DNA from 4 places in the Pantoea sp. C2G6 genome. Region 2 is predicted to be linked to each of the others. Evidence: predicted binding sites of a transcription regulator. Region 2 holds the regulator's gene; each other region holds the start of a gene.

Region 1 (4,595 bases), on a different contig from region 2:
GGTCAGCCTGAACACCTCACTCATCGCCTGCTGTGCCAGCAGATTACCCGCTTCCGGCACCACCCGTCGGTACTGGTTGGCCGTTTTACAGTCTTCCTCGCAAACCTGCTCCACCAGCATCAGAACGCTTTGCAGCATGTCCAGCGGTTCGAAGCCGCTGATCACCAGCGGCTTGCCAAACTCTTCACTGATAAAACCGTAGGGCGCAGTGCCGATCACCATGCTGACGTGGCCGGGTGCCAGAAAGGCGTCAATCCGTACGTCATCCTGTTGCAGCAGGCTGCGCAGCGTCGGCAGCAGGCTGATGTGCTGACAGAAGACGCTGAAATTGGTCAGCCCCTCGCGTCGCGCCTGTTGCAGTGTGACCGCCGTGACCGGCAGCGTGGTTTCAAACCCCAGGGCGAAAAAGACCACCTGACGCTGCGGATAGTCACGCGCCAGTTGCAGCGCATCCAGCGGGGAGTAGACCACGCGCACGTCAGCGCCGCGCTCCCTGGCCTGTAAGAGCGAGCCCTGTTTGCCGGGGACGCGCAGCGCGTCGCCAAAGGTGCAGAAGATCACCGCCGGGTGGGCGGCAATTTCGCAGCAGGCATCAATCCGGCCCATCGGCAGCACGCAGACCGGACAGCCAGGGCCATGAATAAATTCCAGCTGCGGCGGCAGCAGCTTATCCAGCCCGAAGCGGAAAATGGCATGGGTATGGCCGCCGCACACCTCCATAATCTGCATCGGCCGTTCAGCGCTGTAGGGCAGCCGCGCGGCACGCTGATGTAACCGCTCAAGCAGCGTTTGCGCCAGCTGCGGATCGCGAAATTCATCGACAAAGCGCATCATCCGGTGGCTCCGCTTCTCAGCAACAGGGTGACATCCGCTTCTACCTCTTCCATCGCATGCAGCGCGGCCAGCGTCTCCTGTGCTTCCTGCTCATCTATCCGGCTCAGCGCAAAGCCGACATGGATTAACACCCAACAGCCGATCAGGGCGTCGGGTGGCTGGCCCGGCTCCGCCACCAGCGCGATATTCACCTCGCGCCGCAGTCCGCACACTTCGGCCCAGGCGTGGCCGGCGCGCTGCTCATGCAGCGCCACGATTTGTCCCGGAACGCCTATGCACATCGCTGCTGCTCCAGCCATGCCAGCCACGACGCCATGCCTTCACCGGTGGTGGCGGAGAGGGTGATCACCTCAATCGCGGGATTGACCTGGCGGGCATAGGCGATACAGGTGTCGACATCAAAACTGACGTGGGGCAGCAGGTCGATTTTGTTGAGGATCATCAGGCGTGACGCGGCAAACATATGCGGATACTTAAGCGGCTTATCTTCGCCTTCGGTGACCGACAGCACCGCTACCTTATGCCGTTCACCGAGATCGAAGCTGGCCGGGCAGACCAGATTGCCGACATTCTCAATAAACAGCAGGCGGATCGCGCCGGGCGAGAGCTGGTGCAGCGCATCGTGCACCATCTGTGCATCCAGATGGCAGCCTTTGCCGGTATTGACCTGAATGGCCGGTACGCCGGTGGCGCGAATGCGGTCGGCATCATGGCTGGTCTGCTGATCGCCTTCAATCACCGCACAGGCGACCGACCCACTCAGGCGGGTCAGGGTATGGGTCAGCAGGGTGGTTTTACCTGAGCCGGGACTGGAGACCAGATTCAGCGCCAGGGTGTTTGTCGCCGCGAAGTGCTCGCGGTTGTGAGCGGCGATATGATTATTCTTCGCCAGCACCTCCATCTCAATATCCACCAGCCGGCGCGGGGCAAAAGGCGGCCGCTGTGTGCGATCGCCGATCAGGTGGGGGTGGTGAGCCTGTTCACGACTGACGCCTTCAATCTGAAGCTCACCACTGGCACAACCACAGGTACTGCACATAGCTCTCTCCCCAGGCGCGCTGGACGCCGGTTATTCGATTTCGATTCGGTTAATTTTCATGCTGTCACTGGCGGTGACGCGCAAATCACGCCCGCCACACTGCGGGCAGAGCAGGATGCCGGGGCTGAGTAAGGTGACGGATTGCTGGCAGCGGCGGCACCAGCCCTCTGCCGCCGGCAGCGACAGATGTAATTCGCACCCTTCCGCCAGCGTGCCGCGGCAGGCCAGCTCAAAGCAAAATCGCACAGCATCCGGTTCAACACAGGAAAAGGCCCCGATTTCCAGCCACACCGCGGTGATTTTCCGCGCCTGATATTCCTGCCCTAGCTGTTGCATGATTTCCACCGCGTTCTGGCACAACGTAATTTCGTGCATATTCATCTTCAGCAGCGTCATTAAGTGGAGGAGGTATTGCAATAACAGTGCCAGAACGCGGGCTGTTATTTCTGACGTGCCGCTGATGCGGGCTGAATAATGATGACACTTTTGTCGAAACCGGTGTCATCGACAGATTTGTGCGCCGTTTTTGTCACCTGGTTTTCTGTCATCAATAGGGCTAACAATATAATTTCCCGACAGTTATTAAATAATTTTTAAGCCTGGCATGCTTTATGCGAAGAGGAGGCTAAGCGCCGTGTTTGATCGTCACCCGGCATAGCTAACTACGGATAATGAAGATGAGCATTCTCAGCGAACTGACCAGCCAGGCGAACTATATCGCCAGCAGGAACAACTGCCTTAAGTCACAATGGCACACCTATCGGACCAGCCTGGTACAGGCGGTCATGCAGGAAAATAAGCAGATAAATCATGAGTTCAGCGGCAGTGAAGGGCGGGGGGTTCACTTCCGGCTGTTCAGCCATTTTTTACTCAGCGTTCAGCCGGGAGAGGCGTTTCACAGCCAGGAGATTGTCTACAGCCTGAATATGGCGAAGGGCGAGGCCACCCCCTGTTTCCTGCCTTTTGCCTGCGCCCGCCTCAGCGATGATGGCTGGGTGGATGGCATGGTCGATATTCAGGATAAACCCGCCGTGCTGGAACATTACCTCAATAAAATAGCCGCTATTTATCAGACGCTTTTTGACGCGCTGAAAAATAATCAGCCGGTTCAGCCGCAGCTGGAAAAATTACTCGCAAGTAAAAGAGTCCGCGCGGAGAAAAAAGCGTGAGTCGCGCGGAGTTAATGGCTTTAGCGTGCCGGATTCAGCCCGGTTAATTGCGACATAAATGTCGAAATGTCAATTTAAGCGCCAGTTTCGTCATATATGACGAAATAATGAGGGAGTGTCATGAGTCCTCCGACTTCCATGAATCAATATATCATCGCCGACCCCAGATTATGCATCGGCTGCAACACCTGTATGGCCAGTTGCTCTCAGGAGCACCAGCGGCACGGCTTACAGTCTGCGCCACGCTTGCAGGTGATGCGTAACCGGCTCGATTCCGCCCCCGTCACCTGCCACCAGTGTGAAGATGCGCCCTGCGCCCAGGTCTGCCCGGTCAACGCCATCAATCGCGAGAACGAGGCGATCTGTCTCAACGAAAGCCTGTGCATCAGCTGCAAGCTCTGCGGCATCGCCTGTCCGTTTGGGGCCATTACCTTTGCGGGCAGCACGCCGCTGGATATTCCCCGCGACTGCAACAGCCCCAAAGCGCTGCCTGCGCCGCGCGCGCCGCGTCCGGTCAGCCCGATGCTCGATTGGGTGCCGGGCGTTCGCGCGGTGGCGGTGAAGTGTGACCTGTGCAGCTTCAGCCCGGACGGCCCGGCCTGCATTAAAACCTGCCCGACCCAGGCGATTACCCTGGTGACGGCCAGCCTGGCGGAAACGGCCAGTCAGCAGAAACGCCTTAACGCCATGACGGTTTTTCCGGCTTCCCTGACCGTTTTCACCGCACCTGACCCGGAGGGTAAACCATGACGTTACTGCCTGTTTTGCAACCGGTCCCGCTGCTGACGCTGGCGCTGCTGGCCTGGCTGATTGCCGGGCTGGCGGGGGGCGGGCTGGCCGCCGCGGGTCGCCTCAGCAGCCTGATCTCCGGCATCGGAGGCATGGTGGCGTCCGGGGCGGTGATGCTGGCCGCGCTGTTGCTGTTAATCCGCGGGGTATCCACCGCCACGGAACTGCCGCTGCTGGCTTTTCGCGTGGAGCTGACGCCGCTGAACGGCCTGCTGTTGCTGGCGCTATCGCTGCCCGCCCTGCTCAGCAGCCTCTACGCCTGCGGCTGGCTGGCCCAGGTCCGTCAGCGTCAGCGCGCCCGTTCCGCTTTGTGGTGCAATCTGCTGCTGGCGGCGCTGACCGGTGCCGTGATGGCCGCCAGTGCGGTTGAGCTGATCCTGATGATGGAGCTGGCGGCGCTCTGCGCCTACTTCCTGATCGTACAGACCGACGAGGCGAAGAGTCGCCGCGCCGGGCTGAATCAGTTTTTAGCGGGCCGCCTGGGGACGCTCTGTCTGATTCTGGCGTTTGCCCTGCTTTATCACAGCAGCGGCAGCCTGAGCTTTGCGCTGCTGCGCCAGTGCCTCTTCCCGGCTGGGGTGAAATCGGCCGCCTTTCTGCTGACGCTGGTCGGTTTTGGCCTCTATGCCGGGATGATTCCGCTGCACGCCTGGGTGCCACAATCCCACGCCAGCGCGCCCGCCCATGCCGCGGCGCTCTTCTCGTCGGGACTGCTGAAAATCGGCGTTATCGGCATCATCAAAGTGGGGCTGGATCTGCTCGGC
Region 2 (4,595 bases):
AGCATTTCGGCCAGCTCATGTACCGACATCTCCGAGGTATCGATGATCAGATCGGCGCGTGAACGCAGCGGTTCCAGCAGGTCGCTCTCTTCATCAATGGCGCTCTCCAGCGATAAATTTTTACTGGAAAGCGGGTGCAGACGGCGTGTATCGCTGTAGCGGCGGATCAACGTGTTGCGATCGGCGTCGAGAAACAGCAGCTGAGGTGAAAATGAGTCGGGCAGGTTATTCAGCGCGGTTTCAAACACTTCCGGGGATTCAGGCATATTACGCACGTCGATACTGACGGCCGCCGAAATATTGCGCTCCGCCAGCGAATTCGCCAGCTCCGGCAACAGCACCACCGGCAGGTTATCGACGCAGTAGAATCCCATATCTTCCAGCGCGCGAAGCGCCACTGACTTTCCCGAGCCTGAACGACCGCTAACGATCATCAGCACCATGACCTCTTCTCCCGTTTTAAAACCGACACCCGGCCGGTAAAGACGTGTTACTGCTCTGACTGCTCTTCTGTAATAATGGCATAAAGCTCTTCACTGCTCTGCGCCGCACGCAGACGACGGCAGACCGTTTTATCCGCCAGCCGTTTCGCCACCAGTGAAAGGGTATGCAGGTGAGTTTTGCACTGGTCAGCCGGCACCAGTAAAGCAAACAGCAGATCGACCGGCTGATTATCGACGGCATCAAAGGCAATCGGCTGCTCCAGGCTGATAAACACCCCCACAGCGCGCAGCGTATCCTCTTCCAGTTTGCCGTGCGGGATGGCGATCCCGCTGCCAATGCCGGTACTGCCCATGCGCTCACGGGTCAGGATCGCTTCGAAAAGCGTCTGGTGCGGCAGGTTGAGCTGCTTCGCGGCCAGTTCGCTGATGATTTCCAGCGCGCGTTTTTTGCTCTGGCAGTGGACGCCGCTGCGGGTGCAGTCAGGCGAAAGCACTGTGCTCAATTCCAGTGTGAGATCGTTGTTCATTTTCGTTTCACTTGCGAGTTCACCGGGCCATTCACCGCCAGCGCCGCCTGATGCTCAGGAGAGGCGACGCTTGCTCAGATGACAAAACGGGGCGGATCATCCGCCCCATCCTGTCGGCTCTGCGCGCGCCAGGCGCGCGTAGCTGCGTGAAGGTTAGTGTTTTTTCAGTTTATCTTTGTGTTTGGTCAGCTGACGGGAGAGCTTATCGATCAGCCCATCAATTGCCGCATACATATCTTCCGCTTCCGACGTGGCGTGCAGCTCGCCGCCGTTGATGTGCAGCGTCGCATCGGCCACCTGCGTGACCTTCTCGACCTTCAGGACAATATAGACCTGATTGATATGTTCAAAATAGTGTTCCAGTTTGGCAAATTTACCGCTGACGAAATCGCGCAGAGGTGCGGTGATTTCAACATTTTGCCCGGTGAGGTTCAGCTGCATAGGTCTTCCTTCTCATTTCTGTCAAACCAGCTGTTTACGCTGGTTCGATGGCGGGATGGATAAAGACTCGCGGTATTTGGCGACGGTACGACGGGCCACCATGATCCCCTGATCAGATAACATGGAGGTCAGTTTACTGTCGCTCAAGGGTTTGGCTGGATTTTCCGCCGATATTAATTTCTTCACCAGGGCACGAATCGCGGTAGAGGAGGCTTCACCGCCGCCTTCCGTATTGACGTGACTGGAGAAAAAATATTTCAGTTCAAAGATGCCACGCGGGCTGTGCAGATATTTCTGCGTGGTGACGCGGGAGATGGTCGACTCATGCATCTCAACCGCCTGAGCAATATCCGCCAGCACCATCGGCCGCATAAACTCTTCGCCCTGCTCGAAAAAGGCCTGCTGCTGCTCAACGATACAGCGTGTCACCTTCAGCAGCGTATCGTTGCGGCTCTCCAGACTTTTGATCAGCCAGCGCGCCTCCTGCAAATTGCTGCGAATAAACTGACTGTCGCTGTCGTTGCGTGTCGCGCCGCTCATCGCCGCATAGTGCTGGTTGATCTTCAGGCGTGGCAGACTGTCGGCGTTGAGTTCCACCGTCCAGCGGCTGCCAACTTTACGCACCAGCACATCGGGGATCACATATTCCGGTTCGCCGGTGTTGATCGACTGACCAGGACGCGGGTCCAGCGACTGAATCAGCAGCATCGCCTCTTTCAGCACCTCTTCTTTAAGGCGCGTCACCCGCATCAGACTGCGGAAATCGTGGTTCGCCAGCAGGTCGAGATGCTCGCTGACAATTAAGCGCGCTTCCGCCAGCATCGGCGTTTCCGGGGCATATTGCGACAGCTGAACCAGCAGACAGTCACGCAGATCGCGGGCACCCACCCCAATCGGATCAAACCGCTGGATGCGCTTCAGCACCGCTTCAACTTCATCCACTTCCAGCTCGTCGTCGCCGATACTGTCGAGGATCTCATCAAGCGAAACGGTGAGATACCCGGTATCGTCGATCGCATCGACGATTGAGGTGGCAATGGCGCGATCGGTGTCGCTAAAGGGTGTCAGTCCCACCTGCCACATCAGATAGTCCTGCAATGACTGGGTGGTTTCGCCCTGATAAACCGGTAACTCATCATCCTGATAATCGGTGCCGGTGCCGGAAGGCGTGCCCGCGGTGTAAATCTCATCCCAGGTGGCGTCCAGCGGCAATTCGTCGGGCATCTCTTTCTGCTCAAGCGCTTCGCGGGTATCCAGCGCCTCAGCTTCCGGCGACTCCCGTGAATCGATCTCATCATGCAGATCGGTCTGCTCAAGCAGCGGATTACTTTCCAGTGCAAGCTGTAGCTCTTGCTGCAATTCAAGCGTAGAGAGTTGCAGCAGACGAATCGCCTGCTGCAACTGCGGTGTCATTGCCAGCTGTTGGCTGAACCTGAGTTGTAAACCTTGCTTCATAGACAGGATGGTAGTTCCCAGGTAAACATCGGTATTAGCGCTACCTTATCAGAGTCTGAACTCTTCACCCAAATAAACCCGTTTAACCTGCTCATCCGCAAGAATTTCATTGGGTGTGCCATGGGCAATCAGGTGACCCTGACTGACGATATAGGCGCGTTCACACACCGCTAAGGTTTCACGCACGTTGTGATCGGTGATTAACACCCCAAGACCGCTGTCACGCAGGTGCTCGATGATCTTCTTGATGTCGATAACCGAGATCGGGTCGACACCGGCGAAGGGCTCATCCAGCAGAATAAATTTAGGATTGGCGGCCAGCGCGCGCGCAATCTCAACACGGCGGCGCTCACCGCCAGAGAGGGCCTGGCCCATGCTGTCGCGCAGGTGCTCGATGTGAAACTCCTCCATCAGCTCTCTGGCACGATCCTGACGCTGCTCTTCGGTGAGGTCGTCACGGATCTGCAATACCGCCATCAGGTTATCGTAGACGCTCAGGCGACGGAAAATCGACGCCTCCTGCGGCAGATAGCCAATGCCGCGACGCGCACGCGCATGCAGCGGCAGGATACTGATGTCTTCATCATCAATGATAATCCGGCCCGCGTCGCGCGGCACAATGCCCACCACCATGTAAAACGTAGTGGTTTTACCGGCACCGTTTGGCCCCAGCAGGCCGACAATCTCGCCGGATTTAACCTGGAGACTGACATCTTCTACCACGCGACGGCCTTTATAGGCCTTCGCCAGGTTTTCTGCGATTAATGTAGCCATAGCTATCAGTTACTCTTCTTTCCGCTGGTGGACGAACCTTTATCCTGAAGTTGCGACGGCACCAGCACGGTGGTGACACGCTTGTTCTGGCCCTGGCTGAAAGCCTGCATCTTCTGCTCTTTCACCAGATAGGTAATGCGATCGCCTTTGATATTGCTGTCCTGCTGCTCAATAAAGGCGTTGCCGGTCAGTTCAACAAAATCGTTGGCCAGTTCATAGTGCAGTTTTGACGCATGGCCCTGCACCGGTTTGCCGCTGTCCTGCATCTGATAGAAGGTGGCGGGATTACCATAGGCATCGACGATGGTTTTTTTGCTGTCGCCGCCCGGACGAGTCACCACCACTTTATCCGCCGTGATTTTGATCGAGCCCTGGGTCACGATGACATTGCCGGTAAAGGTCGCCACGTTGCCCTGTAAATCCAGCGCCTGGTTCTGCGAGTCGATATTTACGGGTTTGTCCGAGTCACCGGTCAGGGCCAGCGCCGGAACGCTGGTGGCCAGCAGCAGGCTGGTCAGCAAAAACTTCAGGCTATTTTTGTTCATTTTGAATTTCATAAGAGGTTTTGACCTTTTCGATTAACTCGGCGTTTTTTGTCCGTAAATTGCCGCGCATTTTCATGCCGGTGGAGTTAAAACTGCGGCCATACAACGTCACCTGGTCGTCAGAGGCGACGTCCTGAGTGACAAGATTGATCTGCGCGTTATCCGTTTTGATCCGCTCAAGCTGAGAGTCCTGCGTCAGCGTGTTCAGTTCCACATGCCCATACAGATAGAGCATACGATCTTTGGTGAGCTTTGCTTTGTCCGCGCGTAGCGTCCAGGTCGGCACCTTGTTCTCATCAAAAGTGGTCATGACCGGATTTTCAAACCAGCTCAGCTCGTCATCGGAGAAATAGGTCACTTTGTCAGAGACCAGTTTGTATGACAGCGCACCCTGCGGGTTGTACACCACC
Region 3 (4,595 bases), on a different contig from region 2:
TTCACCTGCGCATCTTTAGGGGCCACTTCACTCAGCACCATATCCTCGACCGCGCCGCGCGTGACGCCAATCGACTTGCCGCTCAGGTTGGCTGCCGCTTTGATCTCATCGCCTTTAGGTCCGAAGACGCCAAGAAAGAACGGCGCATAGGCGCGGGTAAAGTCGATCACTTTTTCCCGCTCCGCGTTTTTCCCCATGCTGGAGATCACCAGATCGACCTTGTCGGTTTGCAGGTAAGGCACGCGGTTGGCGCTGCTGACCGGCACCAGCTGCAACTTAAGTTTCATCTGCTTTGCCAGGTATTTCGCCATGTCGATGTCATAACCCTGCGGTTGCAGGTCAGTGCCGACTGAGCCAAACGGTGGGAAATCCTGCGGCACCGCCACCCGGATCACGCCGCGCTGCTGAATATCCTGGAGCTGATCGGCCAGCGCGCTGCCCGCCTGTGCCATCAGCAATGCCGCTGTTGCAACCGCCATCAAAACTTTTTTCATTATGCACCCCGGTAAGATTACGTGAAACAAAAGATTCTTTGACAGGTAATCTGCAACTAATGTGCCAACCGCAGCGGCGACGAAAAAAGGATTGAGTGGTAAAGATATAGGCGGAACTCAGGGTTGCTCAGCAGGTTCAGGCGACGACACGGCGTGCGCCAGAACGGGGCAAGGCACCAAAAGGGTGCCTGTTAACGGTGCTCCAGCTCGTCCAGCTGCTGGTAGAGGTCGGCAATCTGGTGAATACGCTGGCGTCCCTGCGCCAGCATTTCATGCAGCAGCGCGTTGGCGATCAGGTTAACCAGGCTCATGGCGGAGCCGTAGCTGTCGAAGGCGGAGACGCTGTCGAGCGGCGCACAGAGCTGCCAGCGCGCCAGCGCCATGAGGGTCTGCGCCTGCGGCTCACACAGCGCCAGCAGCGGAACATTCGCGGCCTGCAACTGCTGCATCAACGGACGGATCATCCGGGTGCGGCGGCGAAACGCCATCACCACCACCATGTCATCCGGGGATATATCCACCAACTCTTCCGCCAGCGTCTGCCCCGGCTGCGGCAGAATCTGCACCCCGGAACGCGCCTGCATCAGTTGCTGGCGCAGATGCAGCGCCACCGGATAGGCGTTGCGCATGCCGATGATAAAAACGCGCCGCGCCTGCGCCAGCTGCCGGATAACCTCACTGAACTGCTGCGTATCCAGGCTGTTGACCCACTGTGTCAGATTCGCCATCTCCTGCTTGTAGTGGCGCGACAGCAGGGTATTGCCCTGCACCGCATCCCGGTTGTCGGTCAGCGGCATGCCGCTCTGACGCAGGATGCGTAACTCATCACGCATATCCTTGTACTTCTCATAGCCCAGACGTCTGAACAGCCGGCTGACTGTCGCCTTCGACACGCCGCTGAGCCGCGCCAGCTCGGCGCTGTTGTAGCTGATCAGATCGTCAAAATGGTCGAAAACAAAGTCGGCGATGCGCTGCTCCTGCGGGGAGAGCTGGGGATAGTGGGTTCTGAGGCGTTCATCAAGCTGTTTCATAACCGATCCTGTAACTTTTGTTTCAGCTGAAGCTAGCACATTTTACGCCAGGTTAACCGGCGTGCTGTCCGGTCGCAATAAAAACTGGAACAGCTCTTGCTACGTTATGGATTCTGTCACCCGACATCAGAACGAGAAAAGCATGATGCAAAGTAATATGGCCCCGCAGGGGATGGCGGTGGCGCCGCACCATCTGGCGAGTGAAAGTGCGCTGGCGGTGCTGCGCGACGGCGGCAACGCAATTGAAGCGATGGTGGCGGCAGCGGCAACCATTGCCGTGGTCTATCCGCATATGAACGGGCTGGGCGGCGATGGCTTCTGGCTGATTCTGCCCCCCTCCGGCGATCCCATCGCTATCGACGCCAGCGGCGCGGCCGGTGCGCTGGCCCGGCGCGAGTTTTACGCCGGTGAAGCGCGTATCCCGCATCGCGGCCCCAAAGCGGCGCTGACCGTGGCCGGTACGGTCAGTGGCTGGCAGGAGGCGTTGAATATTTCCGCCGAATCGGGCTCCCCCGCCCTGCCGCTGGCGCGGCTGCTGCGTGACGCGATCCGCTACGCCGCCGACGGCATCCCGGTCACCGCTTCCCAGACCGCGGCGACCACTACCTTCTGTCATGAGTTACAGCATCAGCCCGGTTTCAGCGCCACCTTTATGCCCGATGGCGGTGTGCCGCAGCCGGGCAGCCGTTTTACCCAGCCCGCGCTGGCGCAGACGCTGTGTCAGCTGACGGAGCACGGGCTCGACAGCTTCTATCGCGGTCCGCTGGCTCGCCACCTGGCCGACCAGATGGCGACGCTCGGAATGCCGGTGACGCTGGCCGATCTGCAACAGCATCGCGCCCGTCGCACCACGCCGCTGCACCTCTCCCACAGCGAAGGCGATCTCTGGAATATCGCCCCGCCGACTCAGGGCATGGTGTCGCTGGCGATCCTCGGCATCACCGACCGGCTGGCGATGGCTGACGCTGACGAGGCGCAGACCCTGCACCGCATCGTCGAAGCGACCAAAAAGGCGTTTGCGCTGCGTGATAAGCACATCACCGACCCGCGTCACGTCACCGAAGATTTGCAGGCGCTGCTGGATGGCGACCATCTGGCGACGCTGGCCAGCCAGATCGCCGATGGCGAGGCCGCGCCCTGGGGCAACGGCCGCGGGCCAGGCGATACGGTCTGGATGGGAGTGATGGACAGCAGTGGTCTGGCCGTCTCCTTTATTCAGAGCATCTATCACGAGTTCGGCAGCGGCGTGGTGCTGCCCGGTACCGGCATTACCTGGCAGAATCGTGGCGCGGCGTTCAGTCTCGATCCCGATCATCTGCTGGCGCTGACACCGGGCAAACAGCCGTTTCATACCCTCAATCCCGCCGCCGCCCGCCTGAAAGATGGCCGTACCCTGGTCTATGGCTCAATGGGCGGGGATGGTCAGCCACAGACTCAGGCGGCGATCTTTACCCGCCATGTGATTCAGAAACTGCCGCTGCAACAGGCGGTCAGCGCGCCGCGCTGGCTGCTGGGCCGGACCTGGGGCCAGGCGTCAGACTCGCTGAAACTGGAGGGCCGCTTTGCCGCCGACACGGTGGAACAGCTGCGTCAGTGGGGACATCAGGTTGAACTGCTGCCGGACTTCAGCGAATTCGTGGGCCACGCGGGCGCTATTGTGCGTCACAGCAACGGCATGTTTGAGGGCGCAAGCGATCCGCGCAGTAACGGCAGCGCCGCCGGTTTTTAACAGGAGCGAATCATGAATCAACACGACTGGGCCAGCTACATCGGCCATATGGAGCAGATGCTGCAACTGGAACTGGATGAGGCGCGGCGCGCTGAGCTGGTGGTCCAGCTGACGCGCATCGCAGAGATGGCCACGCCGCTGATGGCGTTTCCGCTGGATGATCGGCTGGAAGTCGCGGGAGTCTATCAGGCATGAAATTAGCGGATATGTCGATTCAGACGCTGCGCCAGGCGATTCAGAGCGGGGAAATCAGCGCGCGTGAAGTCGCTGAACAGACGCTGAACGCGGTGGCGCAGCATAATCCGGCGCTGAACGCCTGGACGGAGGTCACCGGGCCACGCATGTTAAAAGAGGCTGAAACTATTGATGCCCGGCGGCAGCGCGGCGAACCCCTGCCACCGCTGGCGGGCATTCCCTACGCGGTGAAAAACCTGTTTGATGTGACGGGCCACAGCACCCTGGCCGGGGCCAGCCTGTTCAGCGAGCGGCCTGCGGCGCAGGCGGATGCGTTTGCCGTGGATAAACTGCGTCAGTCCGGCGCGCTGCTGTCGGGCATGCTGAACATGGATGCCTACGCCTATGGCTTTACCACCGAAAACAGTCACTATGGCGCGACGCGCAACCCGCATGATCTGACCCGTGTGGCGGGCGGTTCGTCGGGCGGATCGGCCGCCGCGGTAGCCGCCGGTCTGGTCCACTTTTCGCTGGGCAGTGACACCAACGGCTCAATTCGGGTGCCCGCCTCGCTGTGCGGGATATTTGGCCTGAAGCCAACCTTTGGCCGGCTGTCACGCAGCGGCAGCCATCCGTTTGTCGCCAGCCTCGATCATATTGGCCCCTTCGCCCGGCGGGTGGCGGATCTGGCGCTGGTCTACGACCAGTTGCAGGGAAGAGATCGTGCCGATGCGTTTCAGGCTGACCATCCCTGTTCCGCTACGCTGCCGCAGCTCTCTCAGGGCAGTGACGGGTTACGCTGTGGCGTGCTGGGCGGCTTTTTTAGCCACTGGTGTGACGACGATGCCCGCGCCGCGGTGGCGGTCGTCGCAGCCGCGCTCAACGCGCAGGAAGAGGTGGTGATGCCAGAGGCCAGCCTGGCGCGCTCGGCGGCCTTTATCATGACCGCTGCCGAAGGCGGTAATCACTATCTGCCTGCGTTGCGCCAGATGCCTGAGCAGTTCGAACCCAACTCACGCGAGCGGTTGCTGGCCGGTGCCATGATGCCAGGCGCCTGGTATGTGCAGGCGCAGCGCTTCCGTCGCCATTTTCAGCAGCAGGTGCTGCCGCTGTTCGATCATTTTGATCTGCTGATCGCCCCCGCGACCCCATGCAGCGCCATCACCC
Region 4 (4,595 bases), on a different contig from region 2:
ATTCACTCTAGCGGCAAAAGTGCAGACTGAACAGACAACGCGGGCGAGAAAAGCGCAAACGGTAGCCAGAGGGTAAAAAGTGAAGCTTATTGCCCTGATAACCGCTGGCCCGATGCGGGCGACTCTAATTGCAGGCAAAAAAAAAGCCCCGCAGGCGGGGCTTTTTCTCATTTAAAGGCGCGATTAAGCGTCTTTAGGACCACGTGAAGCACGTTTACGGTCGTTTTCAGTCAGGTGGCGTTTACGGATACGCACTGACTGTGGTGTTACTTCAACCAGTTCATCATCATCGATAAACTCGATCGCCTGCTCAAGGGTCATCTTGATTGGCGGAACCAGCGTCGTGGCTTCATCAGTACCTGAAGCACGCATGTTGGTCAGTTTTTTACCGGTCAGACAGTTAACGGTCAGGTCGTTAGAACGGCTGTGAATACCGATGATCTGGCCTTCATAGACTTCTGCACCGTGACCCAGGAACAGCTTACCGCGGTCCTGAAGGCTGAACAGTGCAAACGCAACCGCTTTACCCTGACCGTTGGAGATCAGTACGCCGTTCTGACGCTGGCCCACATCGCCCGGACGAATGTCGTCGTAGTGGCTGAAGGTGGAGTAAAGCAGACCGGTACCGGAAGTCATGGTCATGAATTCGTTACGGAAGCCGATCAGGCCACGGCTTGGGATCACGTAGTCGAGACGTACGCGGCCTTTGCCATCTGGATCCATGTTTTTCAGATCGCCCTTACGCTCACCCATGGCCTGCATGACTGAACCCTGGTTGTTCTCTTCAATATCCAGCGTAACGTTCTCGAATGGCTCCTGCTTACGGCCATCGATTTCGCGGAAGATAACTTTCGGACGGGAAACCGCCAGTTCGAAACCTTCACGACGCATGTTTTCGATCAGAACAGAGAGGTGCAGTTCACCACGACCTGATACGCGGAACGCATCAGCATCTTCGGTTTCTTCAACACGCAGGGCCACGTTGTGAACCAGTTCTTTATTCAGACGCTCAAGGATCTGACGTGAAGTCACGTACTTACCTTCTTTACCGCAGAACGGTGAGGTGTTGACGTTAAAGAACATGGTAACGGTTGGCTCATCGACGCTCAGTGCTGGCAGCGCCTGCACGTTCTGTGGATCACAGATGGTGTCAGAGATGTTCAGCTCGCCCAGACCGGTAATCGCGATAATATCGCCCGCTTCTGCCAGGTCGCTGTCGATACGCTCAAGACCCAGGTGAGTCAGGACTTTACCGACTTTACCGTTACGGGTTTTGCCTTCGCTATCAACAATAGTAACCTGCTGGTTAGGCTTCACTTTACCGCGTTTGATGCGGCCGATACCGATCACGCCCAGGTAGTTGTTGTAGTCCAGCTGAGAGATCTGCATCTGCAACGGCGCGTCAACTTCAACCTTTGGCGGTGAAACGTGGTCAACGATAGCCTGATAGAGCGGGGTCATATCGTCAGCCATGTCGGTGTGCTCAAGACCCGCGATACCATTCAGCGCAGAGGCGAAAATGATAGGGAAGTCGAGCTGTTCGTCGGTGGCATCCAGGTTAACGAACAGGTCAAATACCTGATCTACAACCCAATCCGGACGCGCGCCAGGGCGGTCTACTTTGTTGATAACCACAATCGGCTTCAGACCATGCGCGAACGCTTTTTTGGTCACGAAGCGGGTTTGCGGCATAGGGCCATCCATCGCATCTACAACCAGCAGCACCGAATCCACCATGGACATGACGCGCTCAACTTCACCACCGAAGTCGGCGTGTCCCGGGGTATCAACGATGTTGATACGGTAGTCATTCCACTTAATGGCGGTGTTTTTTGCGAGGATGGTAATCCCACGCTCTTTCTCCAAATCATTGGAGTCCATCACGCGCTCGGTTGCTTCGGTACGGGCATCAAAGGTACCGGATTGTTGCAGCAGTTTGTCAACCAGGGTGGTCTTTCCATGGTCAACGTGCGCGATGATGGCGATGTTACGCAAATTTTCGATCACAGCTTTGCCTCAGGCATTAGAAATAGCGCGCTATTGTACACGGATTAAGCGGAAGACTGAACACGATCACACTTTTCACTGAAAGTTTATTGCATTGGCGCAAATTCGCGCTGTTCCCGGTGCAGAAAATGCACTAAGTTGGTCTTATGCACCAAAATAGTGCTGCGCGGAGCGGATAAAGCACCAATAAGGTGCAGAAAAGCTATCGTGGTGCAGCGCCGTTATGACAAAAAGGTGCACCACAAGGCGATTTAAGCACCATCAAAAAAGTTGGCACAGAATTCGCTTTATCTTTTACAAGCGCAAATGCCAGTCAGATGACGGTTGAAGAGCGTGCCGCAACAGGCTGGTCAGGACATGTTTCCCGTGACCTGTTGCGGGCAACGACGTTTCCTCACCATGTAGATAATGTATGACCATTTCCAGGAGAGTTGAGTATGTCCGCTGAACACGTTCTCTCGATGATGAACGAGCATGAAGTTAAGTTTGTTGACCTGCGTTTTACCGATACCAAAGGTAAAGAACAGCACGTTACTATCCCTGCTCACCAGGTTAACGCTGACTTCTTCGAAGAAGGCAAAATGTTCGATGGTTCGTCTATCGGCGGCTGGAAAGGCATCAACGAATCAGACATGGTGCTGATGCCTGACGCCACCACGGCGGTCATGGACCCTTTCTTCGAAGATTCAACGCTGATCATCCGTTGTGACATTCTCGAGCCAGGCACCATGCAGGGCTACGACCGCGATCCACGCTCTATCGCCAAGCGCGCTGAAGATTTCCTGCGCTCGTCTGGCATCGCCGATACTGTGCTGTTTGGACCAGAGCCAGAATTCTTCCTGTTCGATGACATCCGTTTCGGTTCATCGACCTCAGGTTCACACGTAGCTATCGACGATATTGAAGCGGCGTGGAACACCGGTAAAGAGTACGAAGGCGGTAACAAAGGTCACCGTCCAGGTCTGAAAGGCGGCTACTTCCCGGTTCCACCGGTTGACTCATCACAGGACATCCGTTCTGCCATGTGTCTGACGATGGAGCAGATGGGCCTGGTGGTTGAAGCGCATCACCACGAAGTGGCAACGGCTGGTCAGAACGAAGTGGCTACCCGCTTCAACACCATGACCAAAAAAGCGGACGAAATTCAGATCTACAAATATGTGGTGCACAACGTCGCGCACGCTTACGGCAAAACCGCGACCTTTATGCCGAAGCCAATGTTTGGCGACAACGGTTCAGGCATGCACTGCCATATGTCACTCTCTAAAGGTGGCCAGAACCTCTTCTCCGGTGATAAGTATGGCGGCCTGTCTGAAATGGCGCTGTTCTACATCGGCGGTATCATCAAGCACGCCAAAGCGATCAACGCCCTGGCGAACCCGACCACCAACTCCTACAAGCGTCTGGTTCCGGGTTATGAAGCACCGGTTATGCTGGCTTATTCTGCCCGTAACCGTTCAGCCTCAATCCGTATTCCGGTTGTTGCCAGCCCGAAAGCCCGTCGTATCGAAGCGCGCTTCCCGGACCCAGCGGCTAACCCATACCTGGCGTTCACCGCCCTGCTGATGGCTGGCCTGGATGGCATCATCAACAAAATCCATCCTGGCGATGCGATGGATAAGAACCTGTATGACCTGCCACCGGAAGAAGAAGCTGAGATTCCAAAAGTTGCCGGTTCGCTGGAAGAAGCGCTGAATGCCCTGAACGAAGACCGCGAGTTCCTGACCCGTGGCGGCGTATTCACCGACGAAACCATCGATGCTTACATTGAACTGCGTAAATCAGAACTGGACCGCGTTCGCATGACGCCACATCCGGTTGAGTTCGAGCTTTACTACAGCGTTTAATTGGTCAGACGTTTTTTGTTGCCGTGGAAACTTTCAGCCCATCTTCGGATGGGCTTTTTTCTCCGCGAATTCACCGTTCATTCGCCCTCTTTCCGGCTTAAAGACTAAAATGCACGTTTTTAGTGCAGAGGAACGTGGTATGGCAACTGGCTCTCTGCCCGACGCAGGGCAGATTCTCAACGCTTTAATCAACAGTATTTTGTTGGTGGATAACGACCTGGTTATTCACTACGCCAACCCGGCGGCGCAGCAATTACTGGCGCAAAGTTCACGCAAACTGTTCGGCACGCCGTTACCGGAATTAACCGGCTACTTTTCGCTGAATATCGAGGTGATGCGCGAGAGTCTTGAGGCTGGCCAGGGGTTTACCGACAGTGAGGTGACGCTGGTGGTCGATGGTCGCGCGCACATCATGTCGCTGACCGCCCAGCGCTTACCCGATGGCTTGATCCTGATGGAGATGGCGCCGATGGATAATCAGCGTCGGCTCAGTCAGGAGCAGTTACAGCACGCCCAGCAGGTGGCGGCCCGCGATTTGGTGCGCGGTCTGGCCCATGAGATTAAAAATCCGCTGGGAGGATTGCGCGGCGCGGCTCAACTGTTGTCACGCGCTCTGCCCGATCCCTCGCTGAACGAATATACCAAAGTGATTATCGAACAGGCCGACCGGTTGCGGAATCTGGTCGATCGCCTGTTAGGACCGCAGCAGCCGGGTATGCATATTACCCAGAGCATCCATCA

What was found. The regulator sigma-54, encoded in region 2, starts transcription at its own class of promoters, with help from an activator protein. The targets are predictions, from matches to a motif close to GTTGGCACANNTTTCGCTNT.
Region 1: a site for sigma-54 is predicted at 2,284-2,303, ahead of hypA (hydrogenase maturation nickel metallochaperone HypA). Genes of this name have one in related genera too.
Region 3: a site for sigma-54 is predicted at 1,609-1,628, ahead of ACCW71_RS11045 (gamma-glutamyltransferase family protein). Genes of this name have one in related genera too.
Region 4: a site for sigma-54 is predicted at 2,277-2,296, ahead of glnA (glutamate--ammonia ligase). Genes of this name have one in related genera too.

The regions. Positions count from the first base shown of each region.
Region 1 is NZ_JBGMNJ010000016.1:14,402-18,996, reverse strand. Features, by position in the region: gene hypD (hydrogenase formation protein HypD) at 1-831, opposite strand, end outside; gene ACCW71_RS17595 (HypC/HybG/HupF family hydrogenase formation chaperone) at 831-1,115, opposite strand; gene hypB (hydrogenase nickel incorporation protein HypB) at 1,106-1,873, opposite strand; gene hypA (hydrogenase maturation nickel metallochaperone HypA) at 1,904-2,248, opposite strand; gene ACCW71_RS17580 (formate hydrogenlyase regulator HycA) at 2,551-3,042, shown strand; gene ACCW71_RS17575 (4Fe-4S dicluster domain-containing protein) at 3,163-3,792, shown strand; gene ACCW71_RS17570 (proton-conducting transporter transmembrane domain-containing protein) at 3,789-4,595, shown strand, end outside.
Region 2 is NZ_JBGMNJ010000008.1:42,962-47,556, forward strand. Features, by position in the region: gene rapZ (RNase adapter RapZ) at 1-443, opposite strand, end outside; gene ptsN (PTS IIA-like nitrogen regulatory protein PtsN) at 491-970, opposite strand; gene hpf (ribosome hibernation promoting factor) at 1,124-1,411, opposite strand; gene rpoN (RNA polymerase factor sigma-54) at 1,433-2,866, opposite strand; gene lptB (LPS export ABC transporter ATP-binding protein) at 2,915-3,640, opposite strand; gene lptA (lipopolysaccharide ABC transporter substrate-binding protein LptA) at 3,646-4,197, opposite strand; gene lptC (LPS export ABC transporter periplasmic protein LptC) at 4,172-4,595, opposite strand, start outside.
Region 3 is NZ_JBGMNJ010000006.1:231,878-236,472, forward strand. Features, by position in the region: gene ACCW71_RS11035 (transporter substrate-binding domain-containing protein) at 1-494, opposite strand, end outside; gene hpxU (MurR/RpiR family transcriptional regulator HpxU) at 686-1,525, opposite strand; gene ACCW71_RS11045 (gamma-glutamyltransferase family protein) at 1,668-3,254, shown strand; gene hpxX (oxalurate catabolism protein HpxX) at 3,267-3,449, shown strand; gene ACCW71_RS11055 (AtzE family amidohydrolase) at 3,446-4,595, shown strand, end outside.
Region 4 is NZ_JBGMNJ010000012.1:111,633-116,227, forward strand. Features, by position in the region: gene typA (ribosome-dependent GTPase TypA) at 184-2,007, opposite strand; gene glnA (glutamate--ammonia ligase) at 2,445-3,854, shown strand; gene glnL (nitrogen regulation protein NR(II)) at 3,994-4,595, shown strand, end outside.